2 regions of the Spirillospora sp. CA-128828 genome follow, and region 1 is predicted to be linked to the other one. Evidence: riboswitches for the same ligand, from Rfam matches in the RefSeq annotation. Region 1 holds a riboswitch; the other holds the start of a gene.
The links. Region 1 has a riboswitch for glycine ahead of gcvT (glycine cleavage system aminomethyltransferase GcvT). Riboswitches for the same ligand answer to the same signal wherever they lie in the genome.
Positions count from the first base shown of each region.

Region 1 (9,778 bases):
CACCGGCGAGACGACCGGCAAGCTGCTGATCCTCGTGTCGTTCGGCGCGCAGTTCTTCTGCGGGATGGCCTCGGTGACGGCGAACTCCCGGATGATCTACGCGTTCTCGCGGGACGGGGCGCTGCCGTTCTCGTCGTTCTGGCACCAGATCAACAAGCGGAGCAGGACCCCCACCAACGCGATCTGGCTGGCCGCCGGGGGCGCGTTCGTGCTGGCCCTGCCCGCGATCTGGAACCTCACCGCGTACCTGGCCGTCACGTCCGTCGCGGTCATCGGCCTCTACATCGCCTACGTGATCCCGACGTACCTGCGGCTGCGGCAGGGCGCCGACTTCCGGGCGGGGCCGTGGAACCTCGGCCGCTGGAGCAGGCCCATCGGCACGCTCGCGGTGGTGTGGGTGGTGTTCGTCTCGGTGGTGTTCATGCTGCCGCCCGCGAACCCGATCACCAAGGACTCCTTCAACTACTCGCCGATCGCGATCCTGGTGGTGCTGGGCGGAGCCGCGCTGTGGTGGGTGCTGTCGGCCCGCAAGTGGTTCAAGGGCCCGAAGGTGCAGGGCAGCGCCGAAGAACTGGCCGCCATCGAGCAGGAACTCCAGTCGCTCGGTTAGGAGACTGAGAACGTGACCACATCCCTCACCCTCGACGAGTTGCGCGAGGAGGCGGCGGCGGGCCGGATCGACACCGTGATCGTCGCGATCACCGACATGCAGGGGCGCCTCCAGGGCAAGCGGCTCTCGTCCCGCTTCTTCCTGGAGGAGGTCGTCGGGCACGGCTCGGACGGCTGCAACTACCTCCTGGCGGTGGACGTCGACATGAACACGGTGGACGGCTACGACATGTCGTCCTGGGACACCGGCTACGGCGACTTCGTGATGCGTCCCGACCTCGCCACCCTCCGGCGGATCCCCTGGCAGGAGGGGGCCGCACTCGTCCACGCGAACATCGCCGCGGAGGACGGCACCGGCGTGGGGCCCTCGCCCCGGCAGATCCTCTGGCGCCAGCTCGACAGGCTGGCCGAGCGGGGCTGGGGCGCCTACGTCGGGACGGAACTGGAGTTCATCGTCTACAAGGACTCCTACGAGGACGCCTGGGGGAAGGCGTACCGCGACCTCACCCCGGCCAACCAGTACAACGTGGACTACTCGCTGCTCGGGGGCGCCCGCGTCGAACCACTGCTGCGCCGGATCCGCAACGGCATGACCGGCGCGGGGATGTACGTGGAGTCGGCCAAGGGGGAATGCAACCTCGGCCAGCATGAGATCGCGTTCCGCTTCGACGAGGCCCTGCGCACGTGCGACAACCACGTCCTCTACAAGACCGGCGCCAAGGAGATCGCCGCCCAGGAGGGCATGTCGATCACCTTCATGGCCAAGCCGAACGAGCGGGAGGGCAACTCCTGCCATGTCCACCTCTCGCTGCGGTCCTCGGACGGGTCGCCGGTGCTGGCCGGGGACGGCCCGCACGGGCTGTCCCGGCTCGGCGAGCACTTCATCGCGGGCCAGCAGGCGTGCCTGCGCGACTTCACGCTGCTGTACGCGCCGAACATCAACTCCTACAAGCGCTACCAGCCCGGCTCGTTCGCGCCGACCGCGATCAAGTGGGGCGTCGACAACCGGACGTGCGCGCTGCGGCTCGTCGGCCACGGGCCGTCCCTGCGCATCGAGAACCGGGTGCCCGGCGGCGATGTCAACCCGTACCTCGCGGTCGCCGCGATGATCGCGTCCGGGCTGCACGGCATCGAGAACGAGCTTCCGCTGGAAGAGCCGTTCGTGGGCAACGCCTACGCGACCGACGCCGACACCGTCGTCGGGACGCTCCGCGACGCCGCCGCCGACTGGGGCCGCAGTTCCCTGGCCCTGGACGCCTTCGGGAAGGAGGTCGTCGAGCACTACGCCAACTACGCCCGCGTCGAACTCGACGCCTACGACCGAGCGGTCACCGACTGGGAGATGTTCCGCGGCTTCGAGCGGTTGTGAGGCTCTTGTTGACGGGTGACGAGTTCGACGTCGTGAATCCGGCCACCGAGGAGGTCATCGAGCGCGTTCCGCTGGCGTCGGCCGAGGACGTGGACGCGGCCGTGGCGCGAGCCCGGCGGGCGTTTCCTCCCTGGCGGGACGTGGCGCCTGGAGATCGGGCCCGGTTGTTGCGGGCGTTCGCCGATCTCGTGGACGCGCATGCGGACGAGCTGGCCGCCCTGGAAGTGCGCAACGCCGGGCATCCGATCGGGCAGGCGCGCTGGGAGGCCGGGAACCTGCGGGACGTCCTGCACTACTACGCGGCGGCGCCGGAACGGCTCGCCGGACGGCAGATCCCGGTGCCGGGCGGTCTGAACGTGACGTTCGCGGAGCCGCTCGGTGTCGTGGGCGTGATCGTCCCGTGGAACTTCCCGATGCCGATCATGGGCTGGGGGCTGGCGCCGGCGCTGGCGGCGGGCAACGCCGTCATCGTCAAACCGGCCGAGCTGACACCGCTGACCGCGCGGCGGGTCGGCGAGCTGGCGCTGGAGGCCGGGCTGCCCGAAGGCGTGGTGCAGGTGCTGCCGGGCGCGGGCCCGGTGGCGGGACGGCGGCTGGTGGAGCACCCGGACGTCCGGAAGATCGTGTTCACCGGGTCGACGCGGGTCGGCACGGAGATCATGGCGGCGTGCGCGCCGGGTGTGAAGCGGCTGACGCTGGAGCTCGGCGGCAAGAACGCCAACATCGTGTTCGCCGACGCCGACCTGGAGAAGGCCGCCGCGACCGCGCCCTCCGCGGTGTTCGACAACGCCGGGCAGGACTGCTGCTCGCGCTCCCGGATCCTCGTGGAGCGGCCGGTGTACGACCGGTTCCTCGAACTCCTGGAGCCCGCCGTCCAGGGGGTCGTGGTCGGTGACCCCCGGGATGAGAAGACCGAGGTGGGGCCGCTGATCAGCGCGGCGCACCGGGAGAAGGTCGCCTCGTACGTCCCGGACGACGCGCCTGTGCTGATCCGGGGGTCGGCGCCGGAGGGACCGGGGTTCTGGTTCCCGCCGACCGTACTGGCCGGGCCGTCCTGCACGGCGCTTCCGTCCTGGCAGGACGAGGTCTTCGGGCCGGTCGTCACCGTCGTCCCGTTCGAGGACGAGGCGGACGCGATCCGGCTCGCCAACGACACGCCCTACGGCCTGTCCGGCTCGATCTGGACTCGCGACGTCGGGCGCGCCCTGCGCGCGTCCCGGGCCGTCGAGGCCGGGAACCTGTCGGTGAACTCGCACTCGGCCGTCCGCTACTGGACGCCGTTCGGCGGGTTCAAGCGGTCGGGCCTCGGCCGCGAGCTCGGCCCGGACGCCCTCGACGCGTTCACCGAGACCAAGAACGTCTTCATCTCCACCGAGCAATGACAGGAGTGACATCCATGCAGCGTCTGGAGGGCCGGGTGGCCGTCGTGACCGGCGGCGCGGGCGGCATCGGCCTCGCCACCGTGCGCCGCTTCGCACAGGAGGGCGCCCGGGTCGTCGTCGCCGACGTGGACGAGACCGCCGGCAAGACCGCGGCGGACGAGCTGGACGGCCTTTTCGTCAAGGTGGACGTCACCGTGGAGGACGAGGTCGCGGCGCTCTTCCGGACCGTCCACGACGCCTACGGGCGCATCGACGTGGCGTTCAACAACGCCGGCATCTCCCCACCGGACGACGACTCGATCCTGGAGACGGGCCTGGACGCGTGGAAACGCGTCCAGGAGGTCAACCTCACGAGCGTGTACCTGTGCTGCAAGCACGTCATCCCCTACATGCTCGACCAGGGCAAGGGCTCGATCATCAACACGGCGTCGTTCGTGGCCAAGATGGGCGCGGCGACGTCGCAGATCTCCTACACCGCGTCCAAGGGCGGCGTGCTGGCGATGTCGCGGGAGCTGGGCGTGCAGTTCGCGCGGCAGGGCGTCCGGGTCAACGCGCTGTGCCCCGGCCCGGTCAACACTCCCCTCCTGCGGGAACTGTTCGCCAAGGATCCGGAGCGGGCGGCGCGGCGGCTCGTCCACGTCCCGGTGGGACGGTTCGCCGAGGCGTCCGAGATCGCCGCGGCCGTCGCGTTCCTGGCGTCGGACGACGCGTCCTTCATCACGGCCTCGGAGTTCCTCGTGGACGGCGGCATCTCCGGCGCCTACGTCACCCCGCTGTGAGGTGAGCTGCCACAACCCCGCGGCAACCTGCCATGAGCACAGCAGGGGCCCTTGGGTCTGCGGGGAGAGAAATGCAATAATCGACACCGCCGATGATCCCGTGCGGGAGAGTCCCTGGCAGCCGGCCGGGGACGCCGAAGGAGCAAATCCTCCCCGGAACCTCTCAGGCCCACGGACCGCACGGGCCAGGCGACCTCTGGAAAGCGGGGACCGCGGTCCCCCGCCGAAGGTGAAAGCCCGCCGGGCAGGCGGGTGAAGCTCTCAGGCGCCGATGACAGAGGGGGAGGCACCGAGACGCCCGGTGCGCGAGTGGGACGATGGACCACGCGCGCCCGTGACGAAGGAGCCGAACCCATGTCCGCCGATCCGATCCCCAAGAAGACGCCGCTGCACGACGTCCACCAGGACCTCGGCGCGAATCTCGTCGACTTCGCCGGCTATCTGATGCCGCTGCGCTACGCGAGCGAGACCGCCGAGCACCAGGCCGTCCGCACCGGGGCGGGGCTGTTCGACCTGTCGCACATGGGGGAGATCTTCCTCTCCGGTCCGGGCGCGGGCGCCGCGCTCGACTTCGCGCTGGTCGGGAACCTGTCGCCGATGCCGGTCGGCAAGGCCCGCTACACGATGATCTGCGGGCCGGACGGCGGCGTCCTGGACGACCTGATCGTCTACCGGCTGGCCGACGACACCTGGATGGTCGTCGCGAACGCCGCGAACGCCGCCGTCGTCCGGGAGGCGCTGACCGAGCGGGCCGCGGGCTTCGAGGCCGCCGTGGAGGACCGTTCCGCGTCGTACGCGCTGATCGCCCTGCAGGGCCCGCGTTCGCAGACGATTCTCGAAGGCTTCACCGAGGCGCCGCTCGCCGGCCTCAAGTACTACGCGATCCTCGCCGGGCGGGTCGCGGGCGTCGACGCGCTCGTCGCCCGCACCGGCTACACCGGCGAGGACGGTTTCGAGCTGTTCGTGGACGCGTCCGACGCCGTCGCGCTGTGGAGGGCGCTCGCCGCGGTGGACGGGGTCGTCCCGGCCGGGCTGTCCGCCCGCGACACGCTGCGCCTGGAGGCGGGCATGCCGCTGTACGGGAACGAGCTGACCGCGGAGACCACCCCGTTCGAGGCCGGCCTCGGCCGGGTCGTGAAGCTGGACAAGCCGGGCGACTTCGTCGGAAAGACCGCCCTGGCGGCGCAGGCGCAGACCCCGCCGGGCCGTAGGCTCGTGGGGCTGGTCGCGCGGGGGCGTCGCGCGCCTCGCAAGGGGTACCAGGTCGTCACGTCCGGCGGCACGCCGTGCGGGGTCGTGACGAGCGGCGCCCCGTCGCCCACACTGGGCACGCCGATCGCCATGGCCTACCTCGACAGCGGCGTCGGGGAGACGGGCCTCGCCGTGGACGTCCGCGGCCGGCACGAGCCGGTGGACGTGGTCGAGCTGCCGTTCTACAAGCGTTCCTGAAAGAGAGAAGTGATCGTGAGCGTTCCTGAGGAGCTCCGCTACAGCGAGGAGCACGAGTGGGTGTCGGGCCTCGGCGGCGAGGACGGCATCGTCACGGTCGGCATCACCGCGCACGCCGCCGACGCCCTCGGCGAGATCGTCTACCTCGAGCTGCAGCCCTCCGAGGGCGACGCCGTCGAGGCGGGCGAGCCGTGCGGCGAGGTGGAGTCGACCAAGTCGGTCAGCGACATCTACTCCCCCGTCAGCGGCGAGATCACCGCGATCAACGGTGCCGTGGTGGACGAGCCGAAGGTCATCAACGACGACCCGTACGGCGAGGGCTGGATCTTCAAGGTCCGCATCTCGGAGGAGCCGGGCGACCTGCTCGACTCCGCCGCCTACGACAAGCTGATCGAGGAGTCATGACGTTGTACGACTCGCTCGCGACCGCGGACCCGGAGGTCGCCGAGGCGGTCACCGCCGAGCTGCGGCGGCAGCAGAACACCCTCGAAATGATCGCGTCGGAGAACTTCGCGCCGGTCTCGGTGCTGGAGGCGCAGGGCTCCGTCCTCACCAACAAGTATGCCGAGGGCTACCCGGGCCGGCGCTACTACGGCGGCTGCGAGTACGTCGACGTCACCGAGCAGCTGGCCATCGACCGGGCCAAGGAGCTGTTCGGCGCCGACCACGCGAACGTCCAGCCGCACAGCGGGGCCCAGGCCAACACGGCGGTCTACTTCGCGCTGCTCCAGCACGGCGACACCATCCTCGGCCTCGACCTCGCGCACGGCGGGCACCTCACGCACGGGATGCGGCTGAACTACTCGGGCAAGGTGCTGAACGTGGTGCCGTACCACGTCCGCGCCGAGGACGGCCTGGTCGACATGGACGAGGTCGCCTCGCTCGCGGCCGAGCACCGGCCCAAGATGATCGTGGCGGGCTGGTCGGCGTACCCGCGGCAGCTCGACTTCGCGGCGTTCCGGGAGATCGCCGACTCGGTCGGAGCGCTGCTCATGGTCGACATGGCGCACTTCGCGGGCCTGGTCGCGGCCGGCCTGCACCCGTCGCCGGTCCCGTACGCCGACATCGTCACGACCACGACGCACAAGACGCTCGGCGGACCGCGCGGCGGCCTGATCCTCGCCCGCGAGGAGTACGGCAAGAAGATCAACTCCGCGGTGTTCCCGGGCATGCAGGGCGGCCCGCTGGAGCATGTGATCGCCGCGAAGGCGGTCGCCCTCAAGATCGCCGCGTCGGACGAGTTCAGGGCCCGGCAGGAGGCCACCGTCGAGGGCGCGCGGCTGCTCGCCGAGCGTCTCCTCGCCGAGGACTCCGCCAAGGCCGGCGTGAAGGTGCTGACGGGCGGGACCGACGTGCACCTCGTGCTGGTCGACCTGGTGGACTCCGAGCTCACCGGACGGGACGCCGAGGACCGCCTGCACGAGATCGGCATCACGGTCAACCGCAACGCGGTGCCGAACGACCCGCGCCCGCCGATGGTCACGTCCGGTCTGCGGATCGGCACGCCCGCCCTCGCCACCCGCGGCTTCACCGCCGCGGACTTCGCCGAGGTCGCGGACGTCATCGCGCTGGCCCTCCAGCCGTCCTACGACCGGGACGCCCTGGCGGCGCGCGTGACGGCCCTCGCCGAGAAGCACCCCCTGTACCCGAACCTCTGACGTCACCGTGCCCCCTCCGTCCCGGAGGGGGCACAGCCACAACGGGGTAGCGCATGGCCATCAGCGTTTTCGACCTGTTCAAGATCGGCATCGGACCGTCGTCCTCCCACACCGGCGGCCCGATGGCCGCCGCGCACCGTTTCGCCCGCGGCCTCGAACGAGACGGGCTGCTGGAGAAGACCGCCTCGGTCCAGGTCGTTCTCTACGGCTCGCTCGGCCTCACCGGGAAGGGCCACGGCAGCGACAAGGCCGTCATCCTGGGCCTCGAAGGCGACAAACCCGAACTGGTCGACGTCGACCGGGTGGACGACCGCCTCCGGGCCGTCCGCGAGCGCGGCGCGCTACGTCTGTTCGACGACCACGACATTCCCTTCGTGGTCAACGAGCACCTGCATTTCGAACGCAAGAAGTCGCTGCCCGGCCACCCCAACGGGATGCGCTTCACGGCCCTTGACCCCTCGGGCGGCGAACTGCGCGCGAAGGTGTACTACTCGGTCGGCGGCGGCTTCATCCTGGACGAGAACGCCACCGGAGCCGACCGCATCAAGCCCGACGACACCGTCCTGCCCCACCCCTTCGACACGGCCGCCGAACTCCTCGAACGCTGCCGCGAGACGGGCCTGTCGGTCTCCGCCCTCATGCTGGAGAACGAGAAGGCGTTCGGCCGCACGTCCCGCGAGATCCACGACGGCCTCCTGAACCTCTGGCATGTGATGCGCGCCTGCGTCACCCGGGGCTGCGACCGCGAGGGCCTGCTGCCCGGCGGGCTGAAGGTCCGCCGCCGTGCCCCGCAGCTGCACCGCCAGCTCACGACCGAGAAGGCCGCCGACCCTCTCCACGCGATGGACTGGGTCACCCTTTTCGCCTTGGCCGTCAACGAGGAGAACGCCGCCGGCGGCCGCATCGTCACCGCCCCGACGAACGGCGCCGCGGGCATCGTCCCGGCCGTCCTGCACTACTACGACCGCTTCGTCCCGGGCTGCGATGACGACGGCGTCGTCCGCTTCCTCCTCACCGCCGGAGCGATGGGCGTCCTGTTCAAGCAGAACGCCTCCATCTCCGGCGCCGAGGTCGGCTGCCAGGGCGAGGTCGGCTCCGCCTGCTCCATGGCCGCCGCCGGTCTCACCGAGGTCCTCGGCGGCACCCCCGAACAGGTCGAGAACGCCGCGGAGATCGGCATCGAGCACAATCTCGGCCTCACCTGCGACCCGGTCGGCGGCCTCGTCCAGGTCCCGTGCATCGAGCGCAACGCGGTCGGCGCCATCAAGGCCATCAGCGCCGCCCGCATCTCCCTCCGCGGCGACGGCCGCCACTTCGTCTCATTGGACAAGGCCATCAAGACGATGCGCGACACCGGCCGCGACATGCTCGACAAGTACAAGGAGACGTCGCGCGGCGGTCTCGCCGTCAACGTCATCGAATGCTGACGACCTGGGCACCCGCCTCGGAACCCCGGGTTTCGCGCGCGGGCGGAATCGTGTGATGATCGGCGACATGCCGGTCGATTCTCATCTGCTCGCCATCTTCTTCGTGACCTCCCTCATCGCGATGGTGATCCCCGGCCCCGACATGCTGTTCATCCTCGGGTGCGGCATGCGGGGCGGGCCCCGGGCGGGGCTGCTCGCGACGGCGGGGGTCGCGACGAGCGAGGCCGTGCACGTCGCCGTGGCCGCGGCGGGGCTGGCCGCGCTCTTCGCGGCGGTGCCGGTCGCGTTCACGGCGGTCCGGATCGTCGGGGCCGCCTACCTGATCTACCTGGGCGTCCAGACGCTCCGGCACCGCAGGGACGAGGACGTGGCACCGGCCGGCGTCTCGGGGCGCCGGGCCTACCTCAACGGGCTGGTGACCAATCTGCTGAACCCGAAGATGGTCACCTTCACGATCGCGTTCCTGCCCCAGTTCATCGATCCCGGGCTCGGGCACGTGTGGGCGCAGTTCGCGATCCTCGGCGCCATCCTGATCGTGCTGGAGTTCATCGTGGACGGCACGGTCGGCGTCCTCGCGGGACGGATCGGCGACTGGCTGCGCAGCCGGCACACCGCCCGCCGCAGGCTCAACGCCACGGTGGGGACCCTGTTCATCGGCCTGGGCATCCGCCTGGCCGCGGAGCGCTGACCCCGGCAGGGATCCGGGCTCCGGAGAGGCGCAGGTCAGCCGATGACCGGGGCCAGATAGCCGTGCAGGACCTTCTTGAGCTCGCGGATCAGGGCCGGGCGGTCTTCCGCCGCGGACCCGACGACCAGCGGGACCATCGCCTGGAAGATCCGGATGGCCACTTCGGCGGTGCGGGCGCGGTCGGCGGCCGGCAGGTCCGGGGCGCGGGCGGCGAGCAGCCCGTCGACGCGCCCGGTCAGTTCGGTGTGCACGGACTCGACCGCCTTCGCCAGGCCGGCGGGCATGTCGGGACGCGCGAACAGAGCCTTGAAGCCCGGGTTGGCGAGGTTGAACTCGATCATCGGGTCGACGGCGCGGTCGAGCACGTCGTCGAGGGAGAGCCCGGCGGAGCCGGTGGAGCCGAACGCCTCCTCGTAA
Region 1 is NZ_CP191986.1:7,689,216-7,698,993, forward strand. Features, by position in the region: gene ACQPXG_RS36925 (amino acid permease) at 1-610, shown strand, start outside; gene ACQPXG_RS36930 (glutamine synthetase family protein) at 623-1,978, shown strand; gene ACQPXG_RS36935 (aldehyde dehydrogenase family protein) at 1,987-3,360, shown strand; gene ACQPXG_RS36940 (3-oxoacyl-ACP reductase) at 3,375-4,139, shown strand; glycine riboswitch at 4,233-4,328, shown strand; glycine riboswitch at 4,333-4,420, shown strand; gene gcvT (glycine cleavage system aminomethyltransferase GcvT) at 4,494-5,588, shown strand; gene gcvH (glycine cleavage system protein GcvH) at 5,604-5,993, shown strand; gene glyA (serine hydroxymethyltransferase) at 5,990-7,246, shown strand; gene ACQPXG_RS36960 (L-serine ammonia-lyase) at 7,300-8,673, shown strand; gene ACQPXG_RS36965 (LysE family translocator) at 8,741-9,361, shown strand; gene ACQPXG_RS36970 (TetR/AcrR family transcriptional regulator) at 9,397-9,778, opposite strand, start outside.

Region 2 (9,778 bases), 3.1 Mb from region 1:
CCCGGCTCGTCCGCGTACCGGACGGCCAGCAGCGCGTACATGTGGTCGAGGGCGCCGAACGCCTCGCCCGCGACGGCGGGGAGCGTCCCGTCCGACACCGCCTCCTCGACGACCGGCTCCCACCACAGGTCGCCGGGGTCGCCGTCGTCCTCGGCGTCGCCGAAGTCGCGGCGCAGCCGCGCCCGCACCTGCCCGGCGATGCCCGGGTCGGCGAGCCCGCGCCGCCACGCCTCGGCGGCCTCGCCGCCCCGCCCCCGCAGCGGCAGCGTCCGCGCCAGCAGCTCGGTGGCCAGCGGCCCGACCTCCGCGTCGGCCGGGTCCTCCCCCAGCGCCGCGCCGAACGCGCCGATCGCCTGGTCGAGGTAGGAGATGCCGAGCGCGACGGCCAGCCGCCCGTAGGCGTACGGGGCGGTCTCGCGATCGATCAGCTTCAGCGCCGCGGTCAGGATCCGCTGGGCCCTGGCGGGCTCGCCGCGCTCCAGCAGCCGCTGCGCGAGGTCGTGCGCGGCGGGCGGCCCGTACTCGGGGTCGCCGGTCCCGATCACCGCCTCCCAGTGATCGCGCGCCGCGTCGAAGTCGCCGGCGTCGTCGGCGATCCTGGCGAGGGCCAGATGGGCGGGCGGAAGGTAGGCGGGGTTGCCGAAGTCGACCACGACCCGCCAGGCGGGCGCCGCCTGCTCGTGCTCACCGGCCCGTTCGTGGGTGAGCGCAAGATGGTAGGCGGCCCTGGGGCCGTACTCGGGGTCGGCGGTCGCGATCGCGGCCCGGTCCGCCTCCCGGGCCCGCTCCACCTCCCCGGCGTCGTCGAGGACGACCGCCAGCCCCAGCGCGGCCTGCGCCCGGCAGGACGTCCCGCCCAGGGCGAGCACCTTCTGGAACAGCAGTGCCGCCCGCTCCGCCTCACCGTTCTCGGCGAGGCTCCGTGCCTCCTCGCACAACCGCTCCGCGTCGTCGGATACCGGTTCCGGGGACTCGCTCATCGCTCTTCTGCCCTCTGGGGGTCGGGGTCCGCAAAGAGACTAGCGACCCGGCCCCGCCGCGTCCCGCGACGACACCCCGAAACCCCCAGCAAGATCACTAATCGGTCCGCGGACCGGTTCGCGGCTCAGTCCTCGAAGGCCTCCGGGGGCGGGCAGGAGCAGACGAGGTTGCGGTCGCCGTAGGCCTGGTCGATGCGGCGGACGGGCGGCCAGTACTTGGCCTCGCGGAGGGACGGCAGCGGATAGGCGGCCTCCTCGCGGGTGTAGGCGTGCTTCCAGTCGTCGGAGATCAGGCAGCCGGCGGTGTGCGGCGCGTTCTTGAGCGGGTTGTCCTCGGCGTCGTAGCCGCCGTCGGCGACCCGCCGGATCTCCCGGCGGATCTCGATCATGGCGTCGCAGAACCGGTCGAGCTCGGCGAGGTCCTCGGACTCGGTGGGCTCGATCATCAGGGTGCCGGCGACGGGGAACGAGAGGGTCGGCGCGTGGAAGCCGTAGTCGATGAGGCGCTTGGCGACGTCCTCGGCGGTGATCCCGGTCTCCTTGGTGATCTTGCGGAGGTCGGCGATGCACTCGTGCGCGACGAGGCCGTTCCGCCCGGTGTAGAGGATCGGGTAGTGCGGGCCGAGGCGGGCGGCGAGGTAGTTGGCGCCGACGATCGCGCCCTCGGTGGCGGCGCGCAGGCCGTCCGGGCCCATCATCGCGATGTAGGCCCAGGAGATCGGCAGGATGCCCGCCGATCCCCACGGGGCCGCGGAGATCGGGCCGACGCCGGTCTCCGGGCCGGCCTCCGCGCGGAGCGGGTGGCTGGGCAGGAACGGGGCCAGATGCGCGCGGACGCCGATCGGGCCGACGCCGGGACCGCCGCCGCCGTGCGGGATGCAGAACGTCTTGTGCAGGTTGAGGTGCGAGACGTCCGAGCCGAACTCGCCGGGGCGGGCGAGGCCGACGAGCGCGTTGAGGTTGGCGCCGTCCACGTAGACCTGGCCGCCGGCCTCGTGCACCGCCGCGCACACGTCGGTGATGCTCTCCTCGAAGACGCCGTGCGTGGACGGGTAGGTCACCATGATCGCGGCGAGCCGGTCCCCGTGCTTGCCGATCTTGGCGTGCAGGTCGCCGAGGTCGACGTTGCCGCCCTCGTCGCACCTGACCACGACGACGCGCATGCCCGCCATCACCGCGCTGGCCGCGTTGGTGCCGTGCGCGGACGAGGGGATCAGGCAGACGTCGCGGTGCTCCTCGCCGCGGGACGCGTGGTAGCCGCGGATGGCGAGCAGGCCGGCCAGCTCGCCCTGGGAGCCGGCGTTCGGCTGGACGGAGACCTTCGCGTACCCGGTGATCTCGGCGAGGTACTCCTCCAGCTCACCGATCAGCTCGACGTAGCCGGCGGCCTGGTCGAGCGGCGCGAACGGGTGGACGTCCGCGAACTCGGGCCAGGTGACCGGCTCCATCTCGGCGGTGGCGTTCAGCTTCATCGTGCAGGAGCCGAGCGGGATCATCGAGCGGTCGAGCGCGATGTCCTTGTCCTGGAGCCTGCGCAGGTAGCGCAGCATCGCGGTCTCGGAGCGGTGCGCGTGGAAGACCGGGTGGGTCAGGTAGGGGCTCTCGCGGCGCAGGGCGTCCGGGAACGCCTCGGCCACCTCGCCTGCGGCCTCGCCGGACGCCGTGACGCCGAACGCCTCCAGCACGGCCGTCACGTGCGCGGGCAGCGTCGTCTCGTCGCAGGCGATCCCGACGTGGTCGGCATCGGCGGGGCGCAGGTTGATCCCGCGGTCGCGGGCCGCCGCGACGACCTCGGCGGCGCGGCCGGGCACGCGGGCGAGGACGGTGTCGAAGAACGCCTCGTGGACGACCTCCACGCCCCCGGCGCGCAGCCCGGCCGCGATCTCGGCGGCGCGGCGGTGCGCCCGCTGCGCGATCGCGGCCAGCCCTTCGGGGCCGTGGTAGACGGCGTACATGCTCGCCATCACGGCGAGGAGGACCTGCGCGGTGCAGATGTTGCTGGTGGCCTTCTCCCGGCGGATGTGCTGCTCGCGGGTCTGCAGCGCGAGCCGGTAGGCGGCGGCGCCGTCCGCGTCGACGGACACGCCGACGAGCCGGCCGGGAAGCTGCCGCTGGATGCCCTCGCCGACCGCCATGTAGCCGGCGTGCGGGCCCCCGAACCCGTAGGGGACGCCGAACCGCTGCGCGGAGCCCACCGCGATGTCGGCGCCGGACTCGCCGGGCGGCCGCAGCAGCGTCAGCGCGAGCAGGTCGGCGGCGACGACCGCCCTGGCGCCGCGCTCGTGCGCCTGCGCGATGACCGGCTCCAGGTCGCGGACGGCGCCGGACGTGCCCGGGTACTGCAGCAGCACGCCGAAGAAGTCGCCGTCCGGCAGCCCGGCGGACAGGTCGGCGGTGACCACCTCGATGCCGAGCGGGATCGCGCGCGTCCGGACGACCTCGATCGTCTGCGGGAGCGTGTCGCCGTCGACGAGGAACGTCCCCGGCTCCTTGCGCTTGGAGACGCGGTGCGCGAGGGCCATCGCCTCGGCGGCGGCGGTGCCCTCGTCCAGCATGGAGGCGTTGGCGACGGGCAGCCCGGTCAGGTCGGCGACGACCGTCTGGAAGTTCAGCAGGGCCTCGAGCCGGCCCTGGGAGATCTCCGGCTGGTAGGGCGTGTAGGCGGTGTACCAGCCGGGGTTCTCCAGCACGTTCCGCATGATCACACCGGGGGTGGTCGTCCCGTGGTAGCCCAGACCGATCATGGAGGTGAGCACGGTGTTGCGGGACGCCAGTTCGCGGAGCCGGTCCAGCGCGGCGGTCTCGCTCAGCGCGGGCGGCAGGTCCAGCGGGCGGGAGGTGCGGATCGCGGCGGGGACCGCGTCGTCGATCAGCGCCTCGATGCCGGAGTAGCCGATGGCGGCGAGCATCCTGGCCTGGTCGGCGGCCGAGGGGCCGACGTGCCGGTCGGCGAAGGCGGAACGGGGGTGCTGCGGCGAGGCCACGGGGGCGAAGAACTGGCCGGTCATGGAGAGCCTCCTGGCTGCTGCGGTCGCTCAGGGCCACCGCCGGCGCGGGCCGGCGGCCGGTCTCCCCCTCTGTCATCGGCACCTGAGAGCTTCACCCGCGCGGCGGGGTTTCCCCTTCGGTGAGCCGCCCTTCCCCGCGTGCGGGGATCGACGCCTGCTTTCCAGAGGTGCCTCGCCCGAGCGGTCCTTTTGCCTGAGAGGTTCCGGGGAGGTTGCCCCTTCGGCGCCCCACGCTGGCGGCGTGGGATCTCTCCCGCACAGGGTCGACGGCATGTCCTGGGACGAACCCTACCCAAAGACGCGTCCGCCGCTCCGTCCCGCCCCCGCTGAGGGGTGGGCCCGCGGCCGCGACGCCGTACCGGCGAGTACGATGTGCTCACTCACCTGGGACGGGACGGCCCCGGGCCACGGGGGCGCAACCGGGGGGCCGCCGGGGTGGACACACGTCCGGCCGGGCGGCGGCCCGCTCGACGGCGCGCCGCCCGGTCTGGGACGCTGATCACGATGACGGACGGTCGGGGCGGCGGTACGGCGTGACACAGACCCACGACGGCGCGGTGCGCCGGAGGCAGGGTGCGACCGCCGGGGTGCCCGTGGACGAGCCCGCGCAGCCGGACCGGATCCGCCGTCCGTCCGACGCGATCAGGTTCGCGGCCTCGGTGGTGGGGCTGGCGGCGGTGATGCTGCTGGTGTCGATCGCGCAGCAGACCACGCACGGCCTGCAGACCGACATCGCCGAGGGCACCGCGCACGCGCCGCGGCTGCTGCTGACGCTGGCGACGCTGGTGTCCAGCTTCGGGGTGCTGGCCGTGCCGGTCGCGTTCGGGATCGAGCGGCTCTTCAACAAGGACGGCACGCGCGTCGCGATCGCGCTGCTGGCCGCCGTGATCGCTTTCGGGATCACGGTGGGCCTGGACGACCTGGTGGTGCGGGCGGCCCCCGGCGGCGTGCTGGACTCGCTCATCTGGGGCGGCACGGAGACGGCGCCGGTGCACACCGACATCGCCCCGGTGATCGCGTTCGTCAGCGCGGTCGGGATGGCGGGCCGCGCCCGCTGGCAGGCCGCGACATGGACCATGATCGGGCTGGCGGCGCTGACCGGGCTCACCGCGTCCTACGCCTCCGTCGCCGCACTCGCGGCCACCTACCTGCTGGGACGCGCCATCGGCCACGGCACCCTCTACGCGGTCGGGACGCCGAACCCCCGTCCGTCCGGCATGACCGTGGTGGCGTCGCTGGAACGGCTCGGGCTGCGCCCGAAACGAGGGGCGCGACTCGACGACCCGGCGGACGACACCGGGGAGGCCCGCCGCTACGGCGTCGTCCTCGCCTCTTGCCCTGCGGACGGGTACGGCGCGCGGCTCCCGGCGGGGCGCGGCCCGCACGGCGACTGGGACCTGGAGGTCCGCGTCCTCGACCGCGACCAGCAGACCGCGGGCCTGCTCTACCGCGTGTGGCGGCTGCTGCGGCTGCGGGCCGCGACGACCGGGCGGACGCTGCGGTCGCTGCGCCGGTCCCTGGAGCTCGAGTCGCTGATGGCGTACGCCGTGGACGCGGCGGGCGTCCGGACCCCGCGGCTGGTCGGGACGTGCGAGGTCGGCACGGAGGCGGCGCTGCTGGCCTACGAGCACGTGCCGGGGCGGCGGCTCGGGGACGTCTCCGACGACGAGATCACCGACGCACTGCTGACGGACGTGTGGCGGCAGCTCCGGTCCCTGCAGGCGGGGCGGCTCGCGCATCGCCGGCTGGAGGGCGACGCGGTCCTCGTCGGCGAGGACGGGCGCGCCTACGTCACCGATCTGCGGTCCGGGGAGACGGCGGCGGGCGACCTGGCGCTGCGTCTGGACCTCGCCCAGCTGCTCACCACGCTGGCTCTGCGGGCCGGGCCCGAGCGGGCCGTCCGCACGGCCGCGCCGGTGCTGGGCGAGGAGGCGCTGGGCGGGGCGGTGCCGCTGCTGCAGCGGGTGGCGCTGTCCCGGGCGACGCGCACCCGGCTGCGGCACCACCGGGACCTGCTCACCCGGATCCGGGAGCAGATCGTCCGGCTCAAGCCGGAGACGGAGGCGGCACCGGCCCGGCTGGAGCGGTTCCGGCCACGGACCATCTTCAGCATCGTGGCGCTGTCCGTCGCGGCGTACATCGTCATCCCGCAGGTGACGAGCCTGGACATCGGCCATCTGGCGGCCACGGCCAGCTGGCACTGGGTGGTCGCCGCGCTGGCCGCGGCGTCCCTCACCTATGTCGCGGCGGCGCTGATGCTCATCGGGTTCGTCCCGGAGAGGCTGCCGTTCTGGCGGACGGTGCTGGCGCAGGTCGCGGCGTCGTTCGTGAAGCTGGTGGCGCCCGCGGCGGTCGGCGGCGTCGCGGTCAACACCCGGTACCTGCAGCGCTCGGGCGTCCGGCCGGCCCTCGCGGTCGCGAGCGTGGGCGCGTCGCAGCTGGTCGGGCTGGTCACGCACGTCCTGCTGCTGGTGCTGTTCGGGTTCCTGACGGGGTCGACGGCGAAGGCGACGCAGGATCTGGCGCCGTCCCGGACGATCGTGATCGCGGTGCTGGCGCTGGGGCTGCTCGCCGGTCTCGCGCTGACGGTCCCGCGGGTCCGGCGCGTCGTCACCTCACGGCTGCGGAGCATGTTCTCGGGCGTGGTGCCGCGCCTGGTGGACGTCCTGCAGTCGCCGAAGAAGCTGTCCACGGGCATGGGCGGGACACTGCTGCTGACGCTGGCGTTCACGCTGTGCCTGGACGCGTCGATCCGCTCGTTCGGCGGGTCGCTGCCGTGGACGACGGTGGTGCTGGTGTTCCTCACCGCGAACGCGGTCGGGTCGGCGGCTCCGACGCCGGGCGGGCTCGGCGCCGTCGAGGGCGCGCTCACGCTGGCGTTGACCATCTCGGGGCTGAGCGCGGAGACGGCGGCGTCGGCCGTCCTGCTCTACCGCCTGCTGACGCTGTGGCTGCCGGTGCTGCCGGGCTGGGGGGCGTTCACCTTCCTGCAGCGCAAGGAGGCGCTCTGAGGGTCAGCCGGTGCGGCGGGCGCGCCGCCGGTTGGCGAGCTCATCGTGGGGGTGTTCGGCAGGGTCCGCGTCGGCGGCGGCGGCGCGTTCACCGGGAAGTTCCGCCAGGCTGCCCTCCACCTCCTGCCACACCCGTCCGAGCGCGATGCCGAACACGCCCTGCCCGCCCTGGAGGAGGTCGACGACCTCGTCGGCCGAGGTGCACTCGTAGACGCTCACTCCGTCGCTCATCAATGTGATCTGGGCCAGGTCCTGCACGCCCCGGTCACGCAGATGGGTGACGGCCGTACGTATCTGCTGGAGCGACACACCCGTGTCGAGCAGCCGCTTCACGACCTTCAGCACCAGGATGTCGCGGAAGCTGTAGAGCCGCTGACTCCCGGACCCGTGCGCGGACCGGACGCTCGGCTCCACCAGCCTGGTACGGGCCCAGTAGTCGAGCTGCCGGTAGGTGATCCCCGCCGCGGCGCACGCCGTCGGGCCGCGGTAGCCGACATCCTCCGGCGGCACCGACACCTGCGTGTCGAAGAGCAGTCCCTGCTCTCCGGCGCGCTGGGACGCCATGTGCCTGTCGGGGGTCGCCTTGCCCTCGCCGCTGCTCACCGCCACGCGGACCTCCGGCTCCTATCATCCCGCGGCGCTTCGTCAAGGGGGTTTGACGAATTACACCACGGGTGTTCCACCAGCACGGTAGGTGCCGGTCAGGGCGTGGTCAACGTTCACCGTCGGCGCGTCGCATGCCCGGATGAACCGGCTTCACGTGGGCAAACTGCGCACCTTCGCCGCCAACGCACTCCATACCCCGATGCTCCCCCCGCAAAAACCGCCAGGTCCACCGCAATGGAAGACCAATCGCCCCATGGCATGACCTTACCCTCCACAGTGACATTCCCCACATCCCCCCAACCCGCAAACCCGCAGGCCGGCCCCCCTTTCCCCAAGCCACCACCCCAAGCCGAAGCCACCCAGTAGCCAGATGCACCAGCCATTGGCCCTAGGCCGGTGTGCCAGTTGAAGGCTCGCGGCCCGAGGCCAGGAGTGCCATGGGAAGCGCCTCCGCACCAGGCTGGTGGACCAGGCGAAGCGCCTTGGCCTTAGGCCGGTGTCAGGTGAAGGCTCCCGCCCGAGCCGTCACCCGGCGCGGCCGAAGTCCTCGGGGGAGATCGTGTCGAGGAACTCGCGGAACTTCTCCACCTCGTCCTCCTGCTCGTCGGGGATGGCCACGCCGGCCTCTTCGAGGACGTCCTCGCTGGCGAAGATCGTGGCGCCGGTGCGCAGGGCGAGGGCGATGGAGTCGGACGGGCGGGCGCTGACCTCGACGCCGTTGGAGAAGATGAGGTCGGCGAAGAAGATGCCTTCGCGCAGGGCGGTGATGTTGACGGTGCGGAGCTGGACGCTGAGGGCGTCGAGCACGTCGCGGAACAGGTCGTGGGTGAGGGGCCGGGCGGGCAGCACCCCCTGCTGGGCGAAGGCGATCGCGGTCGCTTCGACCGCCCCGATCCAGATGGGCAGGTAGCGATCGCCCTCCGTCTCCTTCAACAGGACGATCGGCTGATTGGAGGGCATCTCGACCCGGACGCCGACGACCTCCATCTGCTTCACTGCGGCTCCCTGCTGGTTCTCGCTGTCTCGATCACCACGTGCAGCGGGTCGAATCCTGACCGAACCATGTAGCCAACGTACACCCAGGCCCGGACACCTCGTGGTGCCGCGCGGACGGGAAAATCCTCCGCGGCCCGCATGATCAGGGGTCGAGGCTTTCACGCAGACCCGCGCTGACCAGCGCGGTGTGCAGCCGGACCGACAGCGCGGCGATCTCCCGGGCGGTCTCGGCCGCCTGCTCGTGCGCACCGCGGCTGCGGCGGCGCAGCTGCGGCGCGACCATCTGCTCGATGAGGCCGACCTGCCGGTCGGCGGCGGCCTTCACGGCGCGCAGGTGCCGGACCTCGAACCCGAATTCGCCGAGCGCGGCGGCGACCCGCGCGATGTTCAGCGCGTCGCCCTCGTAGTGCGTGCCGGTCCGGCGGACGAGACCGTACTCCTCGAGGCGGACCAGAAGGGCCTCGTCGATCCCCGCGCCGTCCAGGAGCTGGCGGCGGGTGAGCCGGACGGCCTGGTCCTCCGCGGTGGTGTCGGCGGCGACGAGCGTGCGGGGGCGGCGCCGGGACGGTTCGGCGGCGCCGGTCCGGCGGTCGCCGAGCGGCGGGACGTTCTCGCCGCGGTCGCGCGCCTCCAGGTGCTGCCTGATCACGCGCAGCGGCATGTAGTGGTCGCGCTGGGCGGTGAGGACGAACCGGAGGCGCTCGACGTCGGCGCCGCAGAACTTGCGGTAGCCGGAGGGGCTGCGCTGCGGCTCGACGAGCCCCTCGGACTCCAGGAACCGGATCTTGGAGATGGTGACGTCGGGGAACTCGGGCCTGAGCAGTCCGAGGACGTCCCCGATCGTCATCAGGGACCGGGCTGGCTCCGCGTTCAACGCCCCTCCCATCGTCGCCGCGACCTCGCTGTCCCCGGGCGCCGGGCGGTCAGCCGTGCGCCGGGTTGGTCAGGAACACCAGCCGGAACTTGCCGATCTGGACCTCGTCGCCGCCCGACAGCCCCGCCTGGTCGATCCGCTGCCGGTTGACGTAGAGGCCGTTGAGGCTGCCCACGTCGCGGACAGCGAACGCGTTGCCCTGACGGGTGAACTCGGCGTGCCGACGGGAGACGGTGACGTCGTCCAGGAAGATGTCGCTCTCGGGGTGCCGCCCGGCGGACGTGCGGTCCTTGTCGAGGAGGA
Region 2 is NZ_CP191986.1:4,611,442-4,621,219, reverse strand. Features, by position in the region: gene ACQPXG_RS22635 (tetratricopeptide repeat protein) at 1-980, opposite strand, end outside; gene gcvP (aminomethyl-transferring glycine dehydrogenase) at 1,106-3,988, opposite strand; glycine riboswitch at 4,048-4,159, opposite strand; glycine riboswitch at 4,160-4,254, opposite strand; gene ACQPXG_RS22625 (lysylphosphatidylglycerol synthase transmembrane domain-containing protein) at 4,522-6,999, shown strand; gene ACQPXG_RS22620 (MerR family transcriptional regulator) at 7,003-7,608, opposite strand; gene ACQPXG_RS22615 (bifunctional nuclease family protein) at 8,131-8,601, opposite strand; gene ftsR (transcriptional regulator FtsR) at 8,744-9,475, opposite strand; gene ACQPXG_RS22605 (FHA domain-containing protein) at 9,525-9,778, opposite strand, start outside.
Region 2: it holds a riboswitch for glycine, as region 1 does, so the genes downstream of both, gcvP (aminomethyl-transferring glycine dehydrogenase) here and gcvT (glycine cleavage system aminomethyltransferase GcvT) in region 1, are expected to answer to the same signal.